4 regions of the Streptomyces sp. QH1-20 genome follow, and region 3 is predicted to be linked to each of the others. Evidence: riboswitches for the same ligand, from Rfam matches in the RefSeq annotation. Region 3 holds a riboswitch; each other region holds the start of a gene.
What was found. Region 3 has a riboswitch for cobalamin ahead of cobN (cobaltochelatase subunit CobN). Riboswitches for the same ligand answer to the same signal wherever they lie in the genome.
Positions count from the first base shown of each region.

Region 1: it holds a riboswitch for cobalamin, as region 3 does, so the genes downstream of both, AB8O64_RS24090 (ribonucleoside-diphosphate reductase subunit alpha) here and cobN (cobaltochelatase subunit CobN) in region 3, are expected to answer to the same signal.
Region 2: it holds a riboswitch for cobalamin, as region 3 does, so the genes downstream of both, AB8O64_RS01620 (hypothetical protein) here and cobN (cobaltochelatase subunit CobN) in region 3, are expected to answer to the same signal.
Region 4: it holds a riboswitch for cobalamin, as region 3 does, so the genes downstream of both, AB8O64_RS30720 (CoA-acylating methylmalonate-semialdehyde dehydrogenase) here and cobN (cobaltochelatase subunit CobN) in region 3, are expected to answer to the same signal.

Region 1 is NZ_CP166299.1:5,290,486-5,295,722, forward strand. Features, by position in the region: gene AB8O64_RS24090 (ribonucleoside-diphosphate reductase subunit alpha) at 1-2,226, opposite strand, end outside; cobalamin riboswitch at 2,384-2,523, opposite strand; gene mctP (monocarboxylate uptake permease MctP) at 2,768-4,393, opposite strand; gene AB8O64_RS24100 (DUF3311 domain-containing protein) at 4,390-4,599, opposite strand.
Region 2 is NZ_CP166299.1:328,108-333,344, reverse strand. Features, by position in the region: gene AB8O64_RS01630 (ATP-grasp domain-containing protein) at 1-157, opposite strand, end outside; gene AB8O64_RS01625 (cysteine synthase family protein) at 154-1,176, opposite strand; gene AB8O64_RS01620 (hypothetical protein) at 1,173-2,156, opposite strand; cobalamin riboswitch at 2,338-2,566, opposite strand; gene AB8O64_RS01615 (MMPL family transporter) at 2,740-4,956, shown strand; gene AB8O64_RS01610 (sensor histidine kinase) at 4,962-5,237, shown strand, end outside.
Region 3 is NZ_CP166299.1:6,934,583-6,939,819, forward strand. Features, by position in the region: gene AB8O64_RS31270 (precorrin-2 C(20)-methyltransferase) at 1-114, opposite strand, end outside; gene AB8O64_RS31275 (precorrin-8X methylmutase) at 111-746, opposite strand; gene AB8O64_RS31280 (cobalamin biosynthesis protein CobG) at 790-2,166, opposite strand; cobalamin riboswitch at 2,251-2,396, shown strand; gene cobN (cobaltochelatase subunit CobN) at 2,486-5,237, shown strand, end outside.
Region 4 is NZ_CP166299.1:6,813,587-6,818,823, reverse strand. Features, by position in the region: gene AB8O64_RS30725 (acyl-CoA dehydrogenase family protein) at 1-940, opposite strand, end outside; gene AB8O64_RS30720 (CoA-acylating methylmalonate-semialdehyde dehydrogenase) at 937-2,436, opposite strand; cobalamin riboswitch at 2,640-2,822, opposite strand; gene AB8O64_RS30715 (short-chain fatty acyl-CoA regulator family protein) at 2,891-4,300, opposite strand; gene aceA (isocitrate lyase) at 4,710-5,237, shown strand, end outside.

The DNA.
Region 1 (5,237 bases), 1.6 Mb from region 3:
GATGCCCTGCTTCCAGGCGTACGCGTACATCGAGCTGAGCTTGCCGATGGTGGGCGAGGCCATGAAGAGGTTCAGCGACTGGCTCTGGTCCAGGTACGGCGTACGGGCCGCGGCCATGTCGATCAGGGCGCGCTGCGGGATCTCCCAGGCGGTGCGGTAGAGGTCGCGCACCTCCTTGGGGATCCAGTTCATGTCCTGGATCGAGCCGTTGGCGTCCGTCATCGCGTCACGCGTGGTGCGGTCCCACACGCCGAGCTGCTTCAGGTCCTCCACCAGGTAGGTGTTGACCTGGAGGAACTCACCGCTGAGCGTCTCGCGCTTGAAGAGGTTGGAGACCTGCGGCTCGATGCACTCGTACACACCCGCGATGGAGGCGATGGTGGCCGTCGGCGCGATGGCGAGCAGCAGCGAGTTGCGCATGCCCGTCTTCGCGATCCGGGCGCGCAGCGCGTCCCAGCGGTCGGCCCAGCGCTGCTCGGCGTTCGGGTAGTGGTCGGGGTGCAGCACGCCGCGCGCGGTGCGGGTCGCGGACCAGGCCGGGTGCGGGCCGTGCCGCTCGGCGAGGTCGGCGGACGCCTCGTACGCCGCGAGCATGATGCGCTCGGAGATCCGGGTGGACAGCTCCTTCGCCTCGGCGGAGTCGAAGGGCAGCCGCAGCCGGAAGAAGACGTCCTGGAGACCCATGAGGCCCAGGCCCACCGGACGCCAGCGGCTGTTGGAGTTCCCGGCCTGCTCGGTCGGGTAGAAGTTGATGTCCACGACGCGGTCGAGGAAGGTCACGGCAGTGCGGACCGTGCGGTCCAGCTTCTCCCAGTCCATCTCGCCGTCGGCGCCCAGGTGCTGCGCCAGGTTGACCGAACCGAGGTTGCAGACGGCCGTCTCGCCGTCGTCGGTGACCTCGAGGATCTCGGTGCAGAGGTTCGAGGAGTGGACGACCTTGCCGGGCTCGGCGGTCTGGTTCGCGGTGCGGTTGGACGCGTCCTTGAAGGTCATCCAGCCGTTGCCGGTCTGCGCGAGGGTGCGCATCATCCGGGAGTACAGCACGCGCGCGGGGATCGTCTTGATCGCCTTGCCGTCGGCCTCGGCCTTGCGGTACGCCGCGTCGAACTCGTCGCCCCACAGGTCGACCAGCTCGGGGGTGTCGGCGGGGGAGAACAGCGACCAGTCGGAGTCCGCCTCGACGCGGCGCATGAACTCGTCCGGGATCCAGTGCGCGGTGTTGAGGTTGTGCGTGCGGCGGGCCTCCTCACCGGTGTTGTCGCGGAGCTCCAGGAACTCCTCGATGTCCGCGTGCCAGGTCTCCAGGTAGACACAGGCCGCGCCCTTGCGCCGGCCGCCCTGGTTGACGGCGGCGACGGAGGCGTCCAGCGTGCGCAGGAACGGCACGATGCCGTTGGAGTGGCCGTTGGTGCCGCGGATCAGCGAGCCGCGCGAGCGGATGCGCGAGTACGACAGGCCGATGCCGCCGGCGTGCTTCGACAGCCGCGCCACCTGGTGGTAGCGGTCGTAGATCGAGTCCAGCTCGTCCAGCGGCGAGTCCAGCAGGTAGCAGGAGGACATCTGCGGGTGCCGGGTGCCGGAGTTGAAGAGCGTGGGGGAGGACGGCAGGTAGGAGAGCGTGCTGGTCAGCCGGTACAGCTCGGCCACGTCGTCCAGGGCCCGCGTCGAGTGGTCCTCGGCGAGGCCGCAGGCCACGCGCAGCAGGAAGTGCTGCGGGGTCTCGACGACCTGGCGGGTGATGGGGTGGCGCAGCAGGTAGCGGCTGTGCAGGGTGCGCAGACCGAAGTAGCCGAAGCGGTCGTCGGCGCCGTCGGCGAGCGCGGCGTCCACGAGGGCGTCCAGGCGCTCGGCGTGCGTCACGACGAACGCGGCCGTCTCGTCGGCGATCAGGCCCTCGCGGTGGCCGACCGCGACGGAGGCGGAGAAGGAGAGCGCGCCCTGTCCGGCCGCCTCGTCGGCGATCGCACGCGTGAGCAGTCGCGCGGCGAGCCGGGAGTACTCCGGCTCCTCGGCGATGAGCCCGGCGGCGGCCTCGGTGGCCAGGGACCGCAACTCGGCCTCGTCCGAGCCCGGGTGCCGGCCGCGCAGTGCGGCGGCGGCGACCTTGCCGGGGTCGGTGGCGGGCAGATCGGCGGTGAGGTCGGTCAGGGTGCGCAGCAGCGCGGTCCCGGGGCCGCCGGTCGCTTCCGCTGTCGCTGAGACCGGATCGGCGGGCGCGATGGTCACGTGGGGCTCTCCCTCGCTCGGCAGTGGTGTGGGCCGGGCGGGCGGGCGCGACGGGCGCGTACGGGGACACCCCTGCACCAGGGCATGCCACGCAGCGTCCACCGGCCCAACCCGCGAGACCCGGACGAATTCGACGCCCTGTTCCGAGCGGAGGCTCGGAGGCGGGCGCGCTGTCGGCAGGTCCTCGGACTCTGGGTACGTAAAACCGCACACATACACCGTTGCGGGACAGTTCCGGATTTCCACCGGATTCCCCTGCGGCGACAGCGAGGACGAGCATACATCTAGTGCTGCCACTCGTACGCGCCCCCACATGTTGTGTCGCGCGGTAATGAGCTGGGTGCGGAATGTGCTAGAGCGCCCGGGTGTTGGACCTCGAATCGCTTATCGCCTGAGCCCCCGTCACGGCCCTCGGAGGCCTCCCCCGAAGCCCCCCGAAGGGCCTCTGCGAGCGTCGGGGCGGCACCCGCAAGGCGAAGGCCGCCGCCCCCCTGTTCGTCGGGGAGCGGCGGCCTCAGAGGCGCGGTCGGGGGTGTGGGGGTCAGTGGCCGCCGGGTGCTCCCGCGGTGGCCGCCGGGAGCTTCTCCACCACGCCCGGGTCACCCGCGTCGGCGGTGTAGTCCGACGCCTTCGTCTGGTCCACGCCGTCCGGGGCGCCGAGCTTCCTGAGCACGAAGGTGAGGACGATCACCACGATGACGTTGAGGACGAAGGCCGTGAGGCCGATGTAACCCTTCTCACCGATGAGCGGGATGAGGTTCGTGTTGCCGAAGTGGTCCTGCGTCGCGCTCGGCGTGTCGTACGCCCGCCAGGTGCCGTAGATCATTCCGGCCGCCCAGCCGCCGAGCAGCGCCCAGCGGTGGCACCAGCGGGTGAAGAGCCCGCCCACCAGGGCCGGGACGGTCTGCAGGATCCAGATGCCGCCGAGCAGCTGGAAGTTGATCGCGACGGTCTTGTCCATGGTGAGCACGAAGGCCAGCGCGCCGACCTTCACCAGCAGCGAGGAGAGCTTGGAGACCTTCGCCTCGTGCTCGGGCGTGGCGTCCGGCCTGATGAAGTCCTTGTAGATGTTGCGGGTGAACAGATTCGCGGCGGCAATCGACATGATGGCCGCCGGGACGAGCGCGCCGATCCCGATCGCGGCGAAGGCGACGCCCGTGAACCAGTCCGGGAACATGTTCTCGAAGAGTTGCGGGATGGCCAGCTGGCCGTTCTTGACCTTGACCCCGGCGGCGAGCGCCATGAAGCCGAGGATCGCCAGCAGCCCGAGCATCAGCGAGTACAGCGGCAGGATCGTGGTGTTCCGGCGGATGACGTTGCGGCTGCGGCTGGAGAGGACCGCCGTCACCGAGTGGGGATAGAGGAAGAGCGCCATCGCCGACCCGAGGGCGAGCGTCGCGTACGCCCACTGCGCCTCCGGCCCGGTCACCAGGGAACCGCGCGGCTTGCCGGTCGCCGGGTTCTCGACCGCGAACGCCTCGCCCGCCTTGGCGAAGATGTCGTCGAAGCCGCCGAGCTTGATCGGGATGTAGACGATCGCCACGATGATCACGATGTAGATCAGCGCGTCCTTGACGAAGGCGATCAGCGCCGGCGCCCGCAGCCCGGAGGAATAGGTATAGGCGGCGAGCACGCCGAAGGCGATCAGCAGCGGCAGGTCCTTCATGAACCAGTTCGACCCGCCGCCGACGCCCATCACGTCCAGGACGGCCTGGATGCCGACGAGCTGGAGCGCGATGTACGGCATCGTCGCGAGGATGCCGGTCAGCGCGAGGGCCAGCGACAGCCCCTTGGACCCGAACCGGCCGCGGACGAAGTCCGACGAGGTGACATAGCCGTGCTTGTGCGAGACCGACCACAGCCGGGGCAGGAAGGTGAACACCAGCGGATAACAGAGGATCGTGTACGGCACCGCGAAGAACCCCGCCGCGCCGCCCGCGTAGATAGCCGCCGGGACGGCCACGAAGGTGTACGCGGTATAGAGGTCGCCGCCCAGCAGGAACCAGGTGACCCAGGTGCCGAACGAGCGCCCGCCCAGCCCCCACTCGTCGAGATTGTTCGCGTTCTCCGCGCGCCGCCACCTGGAGGCGACGAAGCCCATGACGGTGACGACCAGGAAGAAGAAGATGAAGACGGCGAGCGCCACGCCGTTCACGCCGTCCTTCACCGCCGCTCACCACCCTTGCGGGCGCGCTCCTGGCGCCTGACGATCACATACGCGACAACGGTGAGCGCGGTCGAGAGGACCACCCACAGCATCTGGTACCAGTAGAAGAACGGCATGCCGATGAACGTGGGGGTGAGCCGGGAGTAGGAGTCGACCCACAGCATCGCGCCGAAGGGGATGGCCAGACACACCCCCGCGACGACCATGGGCACGGTGACGGCGGATGCCGTACGCCCACCCTTGGGGCCGCCCTCCGACGACACCGTGGACGGTGACGTCGTCGACTGCTGGGGCAGCTGCGCTGCCGACCCGGCGAGAGGCTCGGCGGGTGGTTCGGTCGGTGGTTCCGTCATGGTGGTGACTCCCCCCTGTGTGATCACTGCGTGATGCGCAGGAAATCTAGGGGAGGGTGCTACTGGGCGTCACCCCCTGTCCGCATATCGGTATGGCAATTTCAGGCCCGAGAGCGATGCGGCAGGCGGTGACGTCGGGCCCGCACGCGTTCGTACGCGGCCCCGAGGCCGGCGTCACGGCGCTGCTCGAAGCGGGGCCCCGGGCTGGAGCGGTCGCCACGTGCCCCGTCTGTGATCGAAGGCGACTATCTCTCCGATCGGCACACAAAAATCTATGTCGGTCAGAGTAGACATTGGGTGCCGGTGTGGTTATGGTTTCTCTTGTAGCCGAGATCGAGCAAGGCCCGGCAGAGATGAACTGCCGGGCAGCAGCACCGTAGTTCGCAGGACGGTGCGGTGGTGGAGTTTCGAAGCCAGGGTTGTTGCAGGACGGCGACGGGACTGACGACCGGACCGGGTGGCCCGCAGTGATCAGGGGCCGCCGTGGACAG
Region 2 (5,237 bases), 6.6 Mb from region 3:
CGACCACGTCGAGGGCCCCGTCCGGCAGCTGCCGCAGTTCGTGCGCGTAGACGAGCGGGTCGCGGGTCAGCAGCCGGATCCGCTCGCCGAGCGCGTCGGCGGCCCGGACCAGGTGCCCCAGGCCGAAAGTGAGGGCTTCCAGGGAGACCACCGTCACGATGCGAGCTCCTTCTGCCGGCCCGGTGCGGGGCTGCGGTTCCAGGCCATCGTCGACCAGGGCATGGACAGGTCCGCCGGCGACGTGATCTCGGCCGGGCCGAGCGCGGCGGTGTCCAGGGCCTCGCGGTGCCGGGCGAAGACCCGCTCGACGTAGCGGTGACCGGTGTCGGCCCCGATCACCAGATGGAGCCGGCCGGGGCAGCGGCGCGCCTCCCAGGAGGCGGCGAGGTAGGCGGCGCCCGTGGACAGGCCGGCGAACACCGCGTGCTCGCGCAGCAGCGCCACGGCCCCCGCCATGGCGTGCTGGAAGTCCATCCAGTGGATCGCGTCGTACAGATGGTGGCGGACGTTGTCGAAGACGATCGAGGAGCCGATGCCGGCGATGATGGCCTCCGGATCGTGGTGGTCCTCACTGCCGAAGGTGACGCTCCCGAAGGGCTGCAGACCGATCAGACGGACCGACGGATCACGCCGGCGCAGATGCTCGACCAGCCCGCCCGTGGAGGCGCCCGACCCGATCCCCCCGACGACGGTCAGCGGCCGGTCCGGGAGCGCGGTGGCGACGATGTCCGCGAACTCCCGGTATCCCAGATAGTGGATGTCGTCGTGGTACTGACGCATCCAGTGGACGTCGGGACGCTCCGCCAGGATCTGCCGCACCCGCGCCACGCGCAGCTCCTGGTCGAGTGCGAGGTTCTTCGACGGGGCGACCTGCTCGACGGTGGCGCCGAGGATCTCCAACTGGGCGCGGGTGGTGGCGTCGACGGTGGTGGACGCGACGATGTGGCAGCGCATGCCGTAGCGGTGACAGGCCAGCGCCAGTGCCTGGGCGTAGATTCCGCTGGAGCTGTCGACGAGGGTCTGCCCGGGCCGGACCGTGCCCCGGTCGAGCAGTCGGCGCACCGCGGCGAGCGCGGAGTAGATCTTCATGGATTCGAAGCGGGCCAGGACCATGCCGTCGGACAGTCGGATCAGGTGCGGGGACTTGAGAGCGTCGGCGATATGGGCGTGTATCACCCGTAGCCTCCTTGGGCGAATGAGCACTGGTGGCCGAGCGTGTGGAAGAAGCCGGACAGTTCGTCCTTGAGCGCGGGGGAGGGGCGGCGGGCGAAGAGATAGCCGACGAGGCAGCCGGTGTGCGCGACGAACACACCGTCCGCCCCGAACTCCTCGCGGTGTGCCAGCACGGTCTCGAACGTGGCTTTGGGCAGCACCTCCTGGGAAAGAGCGGCGCTGGTCGTCGCCGAACGGGCGACAGCCGCGGGATCGGCTGCCGAGAAGCCCTTGAGGAGATCGGTCAGGCAGCGCTCGTAGTCCGCTGACCGCCGCAGGTAGTGCCGCAGCAGCAGCGGGGTCACCGCGGCCGTGTCGACGGTGCCGGCCTCCGTGATGAACGCGGTGTGGAAGGCGATGGCGGTTCCCATGCGGCGGACGACACGGTGCCGGTCACTGAGATACAGCGCGAACTCGTCGAGGAAGACACTGTCCGCGCGTTCGATCGCGGACAGCACCTCGATCACCGCACGCGGGTCGTAGGGCAGCGAGAAGATCCGGAACAGACAGCGCAGCGTCGCCACGATGTCGGCGGTGGAGCTGGCCATGCCCACGCCGACGCGCAGGTCGGAATGGGCACTCCACCGGCCCGGCGGCAGGGTCAGGCCGTAGCGCTCCAGGAACAGCCCGGCGGCCCGCGCCGTCTTCTCCCCGGCCGGCAAGGCCCCCGGAGGGCCGGCACCCCGGGTGAAATGCACCCAGGAGTGCCGGTCGACGGGGAAGGAGACGAGCGCGATGCGTTGCTCGCCCTCGTGTCGGAGCGGCCCCTGGAACAGCTCCCCGAGGGTGCCGTGGCACACCCCCGAGAAGGTCCGCCCGTCCCGTGCACACGGAACGCGGAGCACGGGCCGCGCGTCGACGACGGCTCGATCGGTCTGCGGCGCCGTGCCGACCGCCGTACGGGAGGGCGGGACGGGGGCGCCCCCTTGCCCGGAGGACGTCACCGAGGCGGCCTGGGGGGAGGGCGGCGAGGGACATCGGTCACCAGGGCACTCCTTCGCGCGTCGCCGGGATCCCGGGACCGCTGAGGGCACGCGAAGGAACAGCGGACGCCGCCCGGCACGAGCACGATGCCCACCTGCACCCGCCGGCCCACCCTCGAGGCCACCGCGATCAGCGCGTGCGGGCCGCACGCGCGCAGTGGGCAGGTTTCGGACTCGTGGGCCTGCGAGGTCGCACGCGACCTACCTCGCACCTACCGGCCGTCGCTTCCCGGACCCGTTCTCCCGGACCGGTGCCGATGACGACGTTCGTTCCCACTCACCGTTGCGGGGCAGTCCCGGACTCCCACCGGGTTCCCTCTTACGACGCGGCTGCCAGGCGGACAGCGCGAACCGACTGCGCCTCCAGAGTAAAGGGGCGGACGCGTGTGCGACAGGGGGCCTGACGACCCCACCGGGGTGTGAGGGAAAGGGACTTGGGGCGAAGGGGGCTGGGGGCGACCCCTCGTGTCCACCGACCGGTGGACACGAAGTTCAACCGGTCGAGGCTCATGGCAGCGGCACCCCGGCGACCAGCATGGACACCATGACGACCTTCCCTGTACGTATGGCCCGTTGGAGTGCCGGGCACCCGTGGCGCGCGATAGGCGGCTGGTTCCTGTTCGTCGCCCTGTGTCTCGGCGCCGGGATCTCGGTGGGCGCCAACGCCGCCACCAGTGAGGATTTCCGCGTCGGTGAAGCGGGCCGGGCGGAGGCCATGGCGGCCGGGGGCGGACTGCACCAGAAGCCCGTGGAGCGCGTGCTGATCACCGCGAAGCCCGGCACGGACACGCTCGACCGGACCGCCGCGGACACCGCCGCCCGGGACATCACCGCCCGGATGCGGAAACTTCCCGAAGTCGCCTCCGTGGGCGCGCCCGTGCGCTCGGCCGACGGCAGAGCGGTCCGGGTCGATGTGACCATGAAGGGCCCCGAGCTCGACGGCAAGAAGCACGTCGCACCGCTGCGGGCGCAGACCGCCGCGGTGCGGGCCGCACACCCCGCACTGCGCGTGGAGGAAACCGGCAGCCCCTCCATCAGCAAGGGCGTCGAGAAGCTGCGCGGCGACGACCTCTCCCGCACGGAGATCATCGCGCTGCCCGTCACCCTGATCACCCTGCTGTTCGTCTTCCGCTCCGTGGCGATGGCCACCGTGCCGCTGCTGCTGGCACTCTCCTCGATCGCCGCCGCCATCGGCCTGTCCATGCTGGCCTCGCACGCCTTCCCCGACGCGGGCGTCGGCACCAACGTCATCCTGCTGATCGGCCTGGCCGTCGGCGTCGACTACACCCTCTTCTACCTCAAGCGCGAACGGGAGGAACGCGCCCGGGCGGGCGGCCGGCTCAGCTCGCAGGCCGTGGTGGAACTCGCCGCGGCCACCTCCGGACGGGCCGTCGTGCTCTCCGGGCTCGCCGTCGCCGTCTCCAGCGCGACGCTGTACCTGGTGGACGACGTCATCTTCTCCTCGATCGCCACGGGCGCGATCGTCGTCACCCTGGTCGCCGTGGTCAGCTCGCTCACCGTGCTGCCCGCGCTGCTGGCCACGTTCGGTGAGCGGGCGGAGCGCCGCGCGCTGCGCAAGGCCGCCCGCGCGGCCGGGAGCGGGACCGCACAGCCGAAGCACCCCCGGCAGCCGAAGGGCGGTGCCGGTCGCCTCACCGGGGCCGTCCTGCGCGCCACGAGCAGGCGTCCGGCCGCCACCCTGACCGTCGCCGTCCTCGCGACACTCGCCCTGGCCGCCCCGCTGCTGGACCTCGAACTGACCGACATGGGCCGCGAGACCCACTCCCGCTCCATCCCCGCCATGCAGACGTACGACCGGCTGAACCACGCCTTCCCGGAACTGAAGTCCATGCACCAGGTCGTCGTACGCGCTGAGCCCGCCCTCGCCGACGAAGTGACCGGCGCGCTGCGCGAACTCGCCCGCCGCGCCGAAGCCGACCCGGCCCTCACCGGCACGGCGGAACTGCGCACCTCACCCGACCGGCGCGTCAGCCTCCTGGAACTGCCCGTACCGCACCACGTGAGCTCCGACGCGGCGCAGACATCCCTCGAACGCCTCCGCGGGACGTACGTACCGGCCACCGTCGGCCAGGTGACCGGCGCCCGGACCGCGGTGACCGGGGACGTCGCCCGCTACGCCGACTACCCCGAGCACCAGAAGCAGAAGCTGCCGATCGTCATCGGGTCCCTGCTCCTGGTGACCTTCGCCATGACGGTGTGGGCGTTCCGCTCCGTGCTCCTCGGCCTCATCGGCGTGGCACTGAACCTGCTCTCGGCCGCCGCCTCGCTCGGTCTGCTGGTGCTGGTCTTCCAAGGCGAATGGGCCGAGCCCCTGCTCGACTTCACCTCCACCGGCTCGGTCGGCTCCCGGGTACCGCTGTTCCTGTTCGTGATCCTCTTCGGCCTGTCGATGGACTACCAGGTGTTCGTCATCAGCCGGATCCGGGAGGGTGTGCTCCGCGGTGTGCCGACCCGGCAGGCCGTACTCGAAGGCATCGGCGGCTCGGCGAGTGTGGTGACCAGCGCCGCCTTCGTGATGGTGACGGTGTTCGCCAGCTTCGTGCCCCTGCACATCATGGAGATGAAGCAGATCGGCTTCAGCCTGGCGGTGGCCGTACTGATCGACGCCTTCGTCATCCGTATCGTGATCCTGCCCGCACTCATGCTGCTGCTCGGCGACAGGTGCTGGTGGCCGTCGCGGAACGGTCGCGGAGCACCGCCCGTCGTCCCGGTCGGCCGACCGCTCGAAAACGTAGGCTGACCAGCATGATTCAACGGCCACAGCCCAACGACCGGTTCTGGATACCGACGCTTCACCGGTGGTACACCGTCGCCTGGGTGCTCCTCGGTCTGGCGCCCTCCGTCATCGGTGTGCGGAACGATTCCGGAGCGGCGAAATACTGGTCGCTGGCGCTGCTGGCCGTGATCTCCCTCGGCTACGCCACCCTGCGTCTCTTCCCGGGCAATCCCGTGTGGCGTCCGCGCGTTCATCTGAGTGTCCTCGCCCTCGGTGTGGGGGCGATGGGCGGTCTGCCGGGCGGG
Region 3 (5,237 bases):
GACGACGTCGGCCGCGGTGATGACCTCGACGGCCCGCACGGTCATCAGCGACGGGTCGCCGGGGCCGAGGCCCACTCCGTACAGTCGGCCCGTCGTCGAAGGCTGCTCGTTCACTCTTCCTCGCTCGCTATCGCGTTGATCGCCGCCGCTGCCATGGCGCTGCCGCCGCGACGGCCCCGCACCACCAGATAGTCGAGCCCCAGCGGGCTGTCGGCCAGGGCGTCCTTGGACTCGGCCGCACCGATGAAGCCCACCGGTATGCCGATGACCGCGGCGGGGCGCGGCGCCGCCGCCCCGCCCTCTTCGAGCATCTCCAGCAGCCGGAACAGCGCTGTCGGCGCGTTGCCGACCGCGACGACCGCGCCGTCGAGCTTCTCGCGCCACAGCTCCAGCGCCGCCGCGCTGCGGGTCGTGCCCATCCGCCGGGCCAGCTCCGGCACCGACGGGTCGGCGAGGGTGCACAGCACCTCGTTGTCCGCGGGCAGCCGCTTGCGGGTCACCCCGCTGGCGACCATGTTCGCGTCGCACAGGATCGGCGCCCCGGCGCGCAGCGCCTCGCGGGCCCGTGCCACCACCTGGGGGGAGTACGCGAGGTCCCGTACGAGATCGACCATCCCGCAGGCGTGGATCATGCGCACCGCGACCTGGCTGACGTCCGGCGGCAGTCCGCCGAGGTCGGCCTCGGCCCTGATGGTGGCAAAGGACTGGCGGTAGATGGACGCGCCGTCCTTCTCGTACTCGAACACTGTGCCTCGCTTGCTGGGTTGCGCCTGGTGGTGTCGTGCAGGGTCAGTCCGCGGAGGTACGGGCCGCCGCGACCGCGTCGGCCAGTCCCCCCGCTGTGGCTGTTTCCGTCGTCGTTTCCGTCTCCCCGTCCCGTACCGCGATCCGATAGCCGCCGTCCCCGGTCGCGAGCACGTCGACCCATGTCCCGCCCGGGTGGCCGCACCGCCGCTCGCAGCCGGACCAGTACACCGGGAGCCCCGCTGGGGGCAGCCCCGCGAGGCAGGCCGCCGCGTCCGCCCGTACGTCCGCGAGGGACTTGGCGCAGCCCGGCCGGCCCGCGCACGCGCCCGCCCGGTGCCAGGGGGACGTGGTGGAGGTGACGAGTCCGGCGTCCGCCAGCGCCGTCAGCCGGGAGCGGGCCGTACCGGCCGGGAGGCCGGGGACGACGATGCCGCGCCAGGGTGTCACACGCAGCTCGCCCGTCCCGTCCCGGTCGGCCGCGGTGGCCACGAGCCGCCACTGGGCGGCGGTCAGCCGCCCGAGCGGCGCGGTCACCGACAGGGCGCACCGCCCGTCCCGGCCGGTGACCAGGCCGGGCCCGACGGGGGGGCCGTGCGGCAGACGGGGCCTGGGCAGCGGGACGGAAGCGATGCCCGCGGCCGTCAGCCGGTCCGCCAACGCTTCGACGCGCGGGCGGTGTTCGGGGGCCAGGTCCCGGACACGCCAGGCCCTGGTGCCGCTGTGGGCCAGTGCCGCGAGGAACTCGCGCGCGGCCAGCGCGGCCGCGCGCGGCGCGTCACGGGCGGCGATCCGCAGACCGGGCCCGGTGGCGGCGAAGCACAGCACGGCCTGCTCCTCGCCGCTTGCGATCAATGTCACATCGGGGCCGAGGGCCACGATGTCGCCGCGGCCGTCGTCCAGTCCGAAGAGGAAACGGCCCGACAAACCTGACAAATCCAGACCCTCGGAGGGGTCGGGCGCATCGGACGCGGGGGTGCACAGGAGTGCGTCCAGGGCGCGCGCCCAGGTCTGCACATCGGTTGCCCCGGCGCGGGCCGGCTCCGTGGCCCCGTCCAGACCGCACAACGGCGAGGCCGCCACATTGCGCACCCGGTCGTACCGGTCGGACGGCAGCAGCCCCGCGCCCCGCAGCCGGTCGGCCAGTTCACCGCCGCAGCCGTCGGCCAGCCCGCGCAACTGGACGTTGCCGCGCGAGGTGATGTCGAGATTCCCGTCGCCCAGTTCCTCGGCGACCAGCGCCAATGCCACCGCCTGACGGGCTGTCAACAACCCGGCCGGCAACCGGACGCGCGCCAGCGCACCGTCGTCCGCGGTGTGCAGCCGCAGCGCACCGGGGCAGGCGTCGCCGCCCGCGCGGACGGTCCGTCCGCCGGCGGCCGGTTTATCCCGCTCCGGGGGGGATGTGGGGGTGACGGGCATGGCGGCGAGCATACCGACGATCACACCGGGTGCACCGTCCTGTGCCAAACGGTCAGCGCTTACTATGCTCATCGGTGGCCAGAATCTCTTTGTTCGTCCTCTGGTCCGCCAAACGCCAGCGACGGCGTCAGGGGAGGAAGCCGGTGAGACTCCGGCACGGTCCCGCCACTGTGAGCCCGGCAGCGATGCCGGGCGAGTCAGGAACTCCCGCCGTCCTCCAACCGCCCGGGGCGCGGACCCCGAGGAAGGCCAGCCGCCGCATGCGCACCATCCGGTCCGGCGTACCCCGGGCGACCCTCGATGCCCTGGGGAGCGCCGCGTGATCCTTCTCCTGTCGACGTCCGACACCGACCTGCTCAGCGCCCGCGCGGCTGCCGCTCACGGGGGCCCGGTCCCGTACCGCCTGGCCAACCCCGCCCGGCTCGCGCTCGACGACCTGCCCGCCCTCCTGGACGGCACCGACCTCGTCGTCGTCCGCCTCCTCGGCGGCATCCGCGCCTGGCAGGAGGGCCTCGACCTGCTGCTCGCCGGGGACCGCCCCGTCGTCGTCCTCACCGGCGAACAGGCGCCCGACGCCCAGCTGATGGAGGCCTCCACCGTCCCCATCGGCATCGCCGCCGAGGCCCACGCCTACCTCGCGCACGGTGGGCCCGACAACCTCGAACAGCTCGCGCGCTTCCTCTCCGACACCGTGCTGCTCACCGGACACGGCTTCGAGGCACCCGCGCCCGCCCCCACCTGGGGCCCGCTGGAGCGCACCCCCAAGCCCGGCGCGAGCGGCCCGCTCATCGCGGTGCTCTACTACCGCGCCCACCACATGAGCGGCAACACCGCCTTCGTGGAAACCCTGTGCGGGGCGATCGAGGACGCGGGCGGCCGCGCCCTGCCGCTGTACGTCGCCTCGCTGCGCGCCCCCGAGCCGGAGCTCATCGAGGCGCTCGGCACCGCCGACGCCGTCGTCACCACCGTCCTCGCCGCGGGCGGCACCAAGCCCGCGGCCGCCTCGGCCGGCGGCGACGACGAGTCCTGGGACGCCGGCGCCCTCGCCGCGCTCGACGTACCGATCCTCCAGGCCCTGTGCCTGACCGGCCCCCGCAGCGCCTGGGAGGAGAACGACGAGGGCCTCTCGCCGCTCGACGCCGCCACCCAGGTCGCCGTACCCGAGTTCGACGGCCGCCTCATCACCGTCCCGTTCTCCTTCAAGGAGGTCGACGAGGACGGCCTGCCGATGTACGTGGCCGACGCCGAGCGCGCCTCCCGCGTCGCCAGCATCGCCGTGCGCCACGCCCGGCTGCGCCACATCCCCGCGGCCGACAAGCGCCTCGCGCTCGTCCTCTCCGCCTACCCCACCAAGCACTCCCGCATCGGCAACGCCGTCGGGCTCGACACCCCCGCCAGCGCCGTGGCGCTGCTGCGCCGACTGCGCGAGGAGGGTTACGACTTCGGCACGGAGGAGGTCCCCGGCCTCGCGTCCGGCGACGGCGACGAGCTGATCTACGCCCTCATCGAGGCCGGCGGCCACGACCAGGAGTGGCTCACCGAGGAGCAGCTCGCCCGCAACCCCGTCCGGATCCCGGCCGCCGACTACCGGCGCTGGTTCGCCGAGCTGCCCGCCGAGCTGCGCGAGGCCGTCGAGGAGCACTGGGGACCGGCGCCCGGCGAGATGTTCGTCGACCGCAGCGCCAACCCCGAGGGCGACATCGTTCTCGCGGCGCTGCGCCGCGGCAACCTCCTGATCCTCATCCAGCCGCCGCGCGGCTTCGGCGAGAACCCCATCGCGATCTACCACGACCCCGATCTGCCGCCCTCGCACCACTACCTCGCCGCCTACCGCTGGATCGCCGCCTCCCAGGCGGACGGCGGCTTCGGCGCCGACGCCATGGTCCACCTCGGCAAGCACGGCAACCTGGAGTGGCTGCCCGGCAAGAACGCCGGCCTGTCCGCCGCCTGCGGCCCGGACGCCGCCCTCGGCGACCTGCCCCTGATCTACCCCTTCCTCGTCAACGACCCCGGCGAGGGCACCCAGGCCAAGCGCCGCGCCCACGCCACCCTCGTCGACCACCTCGTGCCGCCGATGGCCCGCGCCGAGTCCTACGGCGACATCGCCCGCCTGGAGCAGCTCCTCGACGAGTACGCGTCCATCTCCGCGATGGACCCGGCCAAGCTGCCCGCCATCCGCGCCCAGATCTGGACGCTCATCCAGGCCGCGAAGCTCGACCACGACCTCGGCCTCGACGACCGTCCGGACGACGACGGCTTCGACGACTTCCTGCTGCACGTCGACGGCTGGCTGTGCGAGGTCAAGGACGCCCAGATCCGCGACGGTCTGCACGTCCTCGGCGGCGCGCCCACCGGTGAGGCACGCGTCAACCTCGTCCTGTCGATCCTGCGCGCCCGCCAGATCTGGGGCGGCACGCAGGCTCTGCCGGGCCTGCGCGAGGCCCTCGGCCTCGACGAGTCCGCCGCCACCCGCACCACCGCCGACGAGGCGGAGGAGCGGGCCCGTGCGCTCGTCCAGGCCATGGAGGACGCGCACTGGGACCCGGCCGCGATCGCCGCCGTGGCGCGGGAGCACGGCGAACAGGTCGCCGCGATCCTCGACTTCGCCGCCCGCGAGGTCGTACCCCGCCTGGCCGCCACCACCGACGAGATCGACCACGCGGTGCACGCCCTGAACGGCGGCTTCGTCCCGGCCGGCCCGTCCGGCTCGCCCCTCCGCGGCCTGGTCAACGTCCTCCCGACGGGCCGCAACTTCTACTCCGTCGACCCCAAGGCCGTGCCCAGCCGGCTCGCCTGGGAGACCGGCCAGGCCCTCGCCGACTCCCTGCTGCAGCGCTACCGCACCGACCACGGCGACTGGCCGAAGTCGGTGGGCCTGTCCCTGTGGGGCACGAGCGCGATGCGCACCTCCGGCGACGACGTCGCCGAGGCCCTCGCCCTGATGGGCATCCGCCCGCTCTGGGACGACGCCTCACGCCGGGTCAACGGCCTGGAGCCGATCCCCCTGGCCGAACTGGGCCGTCCCCGCATCGACGTCACCCTGCGCATCAGCGGCTTCTTCCGCGACGCCT
Region 4 (5,237 bases), 120 kb from region 3:
CCTGGGGGTCGCCGCGGTCCAGGGCCTCCGCGGCCTGGCGGACCAGGGCGCGGGCGGCGGCGAGTTCGGTCGCCATGTCGGCGAGGCGGAACTGCAGTGCCTGGGCGTCGAGCAGCGGTGCCCCGAAGGCCTCCCGGTCGGCGAGGTATTCCAGGCTGCGGTGCAGGGCGTTCTGTCCGCCGCCGAGGGAGCAGGCGGCGATGCCGAGCCGGCCGCCGTTGAGCCCGTTCATGGCGATGCGGAAGCCGTCGCCCTCGGCGCCGAGCCGGCGGTCGGCCGGGAGGCGGACGCCGTCCAGGACGACCTGGCGGGTGGGCTGGGCGTTCCAGCCCATCTTCTTCTCGTCGGGGCCGAAGGACAGCCCGGGGTCGTCCCGTTCGACGACGAACGCGGAGATGCCTCCCGGCCCCTCCCCGCCCGTGCGCGCCATGACGATGTACACCTCGGCGGCTCCGGCGCCGGAGATGAACTGCTTCACGCCCGTCAGGACGTAGGAGTTCCCGTCGCGTACGGCGCGGGTCCGCAGCGCGGCGGCGTCGGAGCCCGCGCCCGGCTCGGTCAGGCAGTAGCTGCCGAGGGTGTCCATCGAGCACAGCCGGGGCAGCCAACGGGCGCGCTGGGCTTCGTCGCCGTAGCGGTCGATCATCCAGCCGACCATGTTGTGGATGGAGAGATAACCGGCGATGGAGGGACAGCCGGTGGCCAGTACCTCGAAGATCAGCACGCCGTCCGCGCGGGTGAGGCCGGAGCCCCCCGCGTCCTCGCGCACGTAGACGCCGCCGAGACCGAGGCCCGCGGCCTTGCGCAGCACGTCGAGGGGGAAGTGTTTGTCCTGGTCCCAGGCGACGGCATGCGGGGCGAGGTGTTCCCGGGCGAAGTCCAGCGTCGTCCCGGCCAGCGCGAGCTGGTCCTCGGTGAGGCCTGTCGTCATGGCGCTCATCCCATCGTGGGGATGGTGAAGCTCGCGCCCTCCTTGACCCCGGAGGGCCAGCGCGAGGTGACGGTCTTGGTGCGGGTGTAGAAGCGGATGGCGTCCGGACCGTGCTGGCCCAGGTCGCCGAAGCCGGAGCGCTTCCAGCCGCCGAAGGAGTGGTACGCGACCGGCACGGGGATCGGCACATTGACGCCGATCATGCCGGTGTCCACGCGCCGGGTGAAGTCGCGGGCGGTGTCCCCGTCGCGGGTGAAGATCGCGACGCCGTTGCCGAAGGCGTGCTCGGAGGGCAGCCGCAGCGCCTCCTCGTAGTCCGCCGCGCGGACCACCGACAGGACGGGCCCGAAGATCTCCTCCTGGTGGATCCGCATGTCCGGGGTGACCCGGTCGAAGAGGGAGGCGCCGGCGAAGAAGCCGTTCTCGTGCCCGGCGAGGGTGAAGCCGCGCCCGTCCACGACGAGTTCGGCGCCCTCCTCCACTCCGAGGTCCACATAGCCGCGGACCCGGTCGACGGCGTCGCGGCCGACGAGGGGGCCGAAGTCGGCCTCGGGGTCGTCGGACCGGCCGATCCGCAGGGTGCCGATCCGCTCCTTGAGGCGGGCGACCAGCGCGTCGGCGGTGTCCTCGCCGACGGGCACGGCGACGGAGATCGCCATGCAGCGCTCCCCGGCCGAGCCGTAGCCCGCGCCGATCAGGGCGTCGGCGGCCTGGTCGAGGTCGGCGTCCGGCATCACGATCAGATGGTTCTTGGCGCCGCCGAAGCACTGGGCCCGCTTGCCGTGGGCGGCGGCGGTGGCGTAGATGCGGGCGGCGATCGGGGTCGAGCCGACGAAGCCGAGCGCCTGCACCCGCGGGTCCTCGAGCAGGGTGTCGACGGCTTCCTTGCCTCCGTTGACGACGTTGAGCACACCGGGCGGCAGGCCCGCTTCCAGGAACAGCTCGGCGAGCCGGAGCGGGACGGACGGGTCGCGCTCGGAGGGCTTGAGGATGAAGGAGTTGCCGCAGGCGATGGCCGGGGCGGCCTTCCACAGCGGGATCATCGCGGGGAAGTTGAACGGGGTGATGCCCGCTGTCACGCCGATCGGGCGGCGCAGGGAGTGCACGTCGATGCCGGTCCCGGCGTTGTCGCTGAAGTCGCCCTTGAGCAGGTGCGGGATGCCGGCGGCGAACTCCACCACGTCCAGACCGCGCTGTATGTCGCCGAGGGCGTCGGGGACGGTCTTGCCGTGCTCGGAGGACAGCAGCCGGGCGAGGGAGTCCTTCTCGCCCTCGACGAGCTGGAGGAACCGCAGCAGGACGCGGGCCCGGCGCTGCGGGTTCCACTCGCCCCACTCCCGCTGGGCCTCGGCCGCGTCGGCGACGGCCGCCTCGGTCTCGGCCCGGTTCGCCAGGGGCACCCGGGCCTGCACGGCGCCGGTGTTGGGGTCGTACACATCGCCGTAGGCACCCGATGTTCCCGGGGTGTGCCTGCCGCCGATGAAATGGGTGAGTTCACGGACCATGGGAGAGCCTGCTCTCGTCAGGTGAGATCCGAGGACGGCGCGAAGCGTCCGGCGGAGGGCGCGAGTTGCGCGCGGCCGCCGACGGGTCGCGGGACGCGAAGGGCCGGGAACCGTCAGCGAGCGGGAACAGCCGCTCGCCGCGCCGGATCACCAGGGTCGTGGGTACGGACCGGTGCCATGCGTGTCTGCTCCATCCTCGTGGACAACACGGAACGTTCCGCGGCCGGTATCCTGACTCCCGGATCACCGCGCGTCCCCGTGCCTTCCCGACATCCCGCTCGTCAGTGGCGTGTACCGCGAGGACGAACTCCCCGGTCACAGTGGCGGGACCGTGCCGGATTCACACCGGCTTCCCTGCACCGCGGACCTTGTCCCCCGAACATATAGTTGGACGTCCTAGTAAGTCCAGGGTCTCCCGGCCCGGAGTGTCAGCGGCCCGGATCAAGGCCCGGGTTCAGCGGGGCCCGGCGTCCCGCACCGGGTACGGCACGAAGGTGCTGCGGTTCTCGTCGACGGCGAGGGGCCGGCCGAGCGGTGGGACGGCCCGCTGCGGGCAGTCCAGGCGTTCGCAGATCCGGCAGCCCATGCCGATGGGGGTGGCGGCCGTGGCGTTGTCGAGGTCGAGTCCGTCGGAGTAGACGAGCCGGGATGCGTGGCGGATCTCGCAGCCGAGCCCGATGGCGAAGGTCTTGCCGGGCTCGCCCCAGCCACCCCGGTGCCGGGTGACGGTGCGGGCGGTCCACAGATGGCGCTGCCCGTCCGGCATGGCCGCGATCTGCACATGGATGCGGCCGGGAGAGGCGAACGCCTCGTAGACGTTCCACAGCGGACAGGTGCCGCCGGCCCGGGAGAAGTGGAAGCCGGTGGCCGACTGCCGTTTGGACATGTTGCCCGCGCGGTCGACCCGTACGAAGGAGAAGGGCACCCCGCGCAGCCGCGGGCGCTGCAGCGTGCTGAGCCGGTGGCAGACGGTCTCGTAGCCGAGCCCGAAACGGTCGGCGAGCCGCTCGATGTCGTACCGCAGCTCCTCCGCCGCGGCGTGGAACTCGCGGTACGGCAGGATCAGCGCGGCGGCGACGTAGTTGGCGATGCCGATCCGGGCCAGCGGCCGGACGGCGGAGTCTTCGTCGTAGTCCTCCGAGGCGAGCCGGGTGAGTTCCCCGTCGTACTCGAGCAGGGCGAGCTGGGTCGCCATCCGGAAGGCCTGCTGGCCGGGGCGCAGCCGGTTCGACAGGTGCAGCACCCGGGCGCGGGGGTCGTAGGTGTGGAGGTGGTCGGCGTCGGCGGCGATGCGGACCCCGTGGCGTTCGGCGAGCCGGGCGGCCAGGGCGGGCAGCACCTCGCCGGGACGGATGCCGATCTCGGCGGCCAGTTCCTCGGCGGCGGTGTCGACGGTGTGAAGGTAGTTCTGCCGACGGTAGAAGAACTCGCGGATCTCCTCGTGGGCGGAGCGCGGGAGATCCGGGTCGTCGGTGCCGCGGCGCTCGGCGACCTCCGCGAGCCGCTCGGTCAGGGCCTGGTTGCGCCGGCCCAGGTCGAGCAGCACCGCCGCCACGGCGGGCAGCCGGGAGGCGAGTTCCGACAGATCGGTGGGCGAGACACGGGCGGCGGCCACCTCGTCGGCGAGGGCTTCGCGCAGGTCGGCCAGGACGCGGCCGGTGTCGCGCTCGGAGAAGAAGCCGGGGTCCACGCCGAACGCCTCGGTGAGCCGCAGCAGTACGGGCACGGTGAGCGGGCGGGAGTCGTGCTCCATCTGATTGAGGTAGCTGGGCGAGATGGCGAGCATCCGGGCCAGTTGGGCCTGGCTGAGCCGCCGTTCCTCGCGCAGCCGCCGCAGTCGCACCCCCGCGTATGTCTTGCTCATGCCTCGCTCGTGTTCCCGCTCACCCCAGGCCCCCTCCGGCCGCCCCCGGCTCCGTGCGCTCACCCTAGCCGGGGCGAGCGGACCCCGGCCATGGCAGCTCGGCAAGGTTGACAGAGTTGGCAAAGTTGGCAGACAAGCCCGGGAAGATTCACAGAACTTGGCAATCCGCCAGGGTTGATGACACTGAGTGCCACTGCCAGAGTCGTAGCACGGCCCGCCGGAGCCCCGGTTTCTCGACATTGCCCGCTCAACGGAGCTACGGCGGGCCGTACTTACCAGGGGAAACACTTCCCTTCACATTCTTGGCAGAAATCCGAGCACGTTCGGTGCGGGTCCGGCGCGGAGGCGCTGCGGATGCGACGCGGATCCGGCGCGGATTCACGCGGCACGGCGACACTGGGAGGCGGTCATGGCGCAGACAGGGACGACGACGGCCGAGGAGCTGGCACAGCGGTGGGCGACAGACCCGCGCTGGCAGGGCGTGCGGCGCTCGTACGGCGCCGAGGACGTGGTGCGGCTGAGCGGCAGCGTCCGGGAGGAGCACACCCTGGCCCGGCGCGGCGCCGAGCGGCTGTGGCGGCAGCTCCACGAGCGTGACTACATCCACGCGCTCGGCGCGCTGACCGGCGGCCAGGCCGTCCAGATGGTCAAGGCGGGACTGCAGGCCGTCTATCTTTCCGGCTGGCAGGTCGCCGCCGACGCCAACCAGGCCGGGCACACCTACCCCGACCAGAGCCTGTACCCCGTCAACTCCGTACCGACCGTGGTGCGCCGCATCAACAACGCGCTGCTGCGCGCCGACCAGATCGCCACCGCCGAGGGCGACGGCGCGGCCGTCGACTGGCTCGTCCCGATCGTGGCCGACGCCGAGGCCGGCTTCGGCGGCCCGCTCAACGCCTTCGAGCTGACCAAGGCGATGATCGCGGCGGGTGCGGCC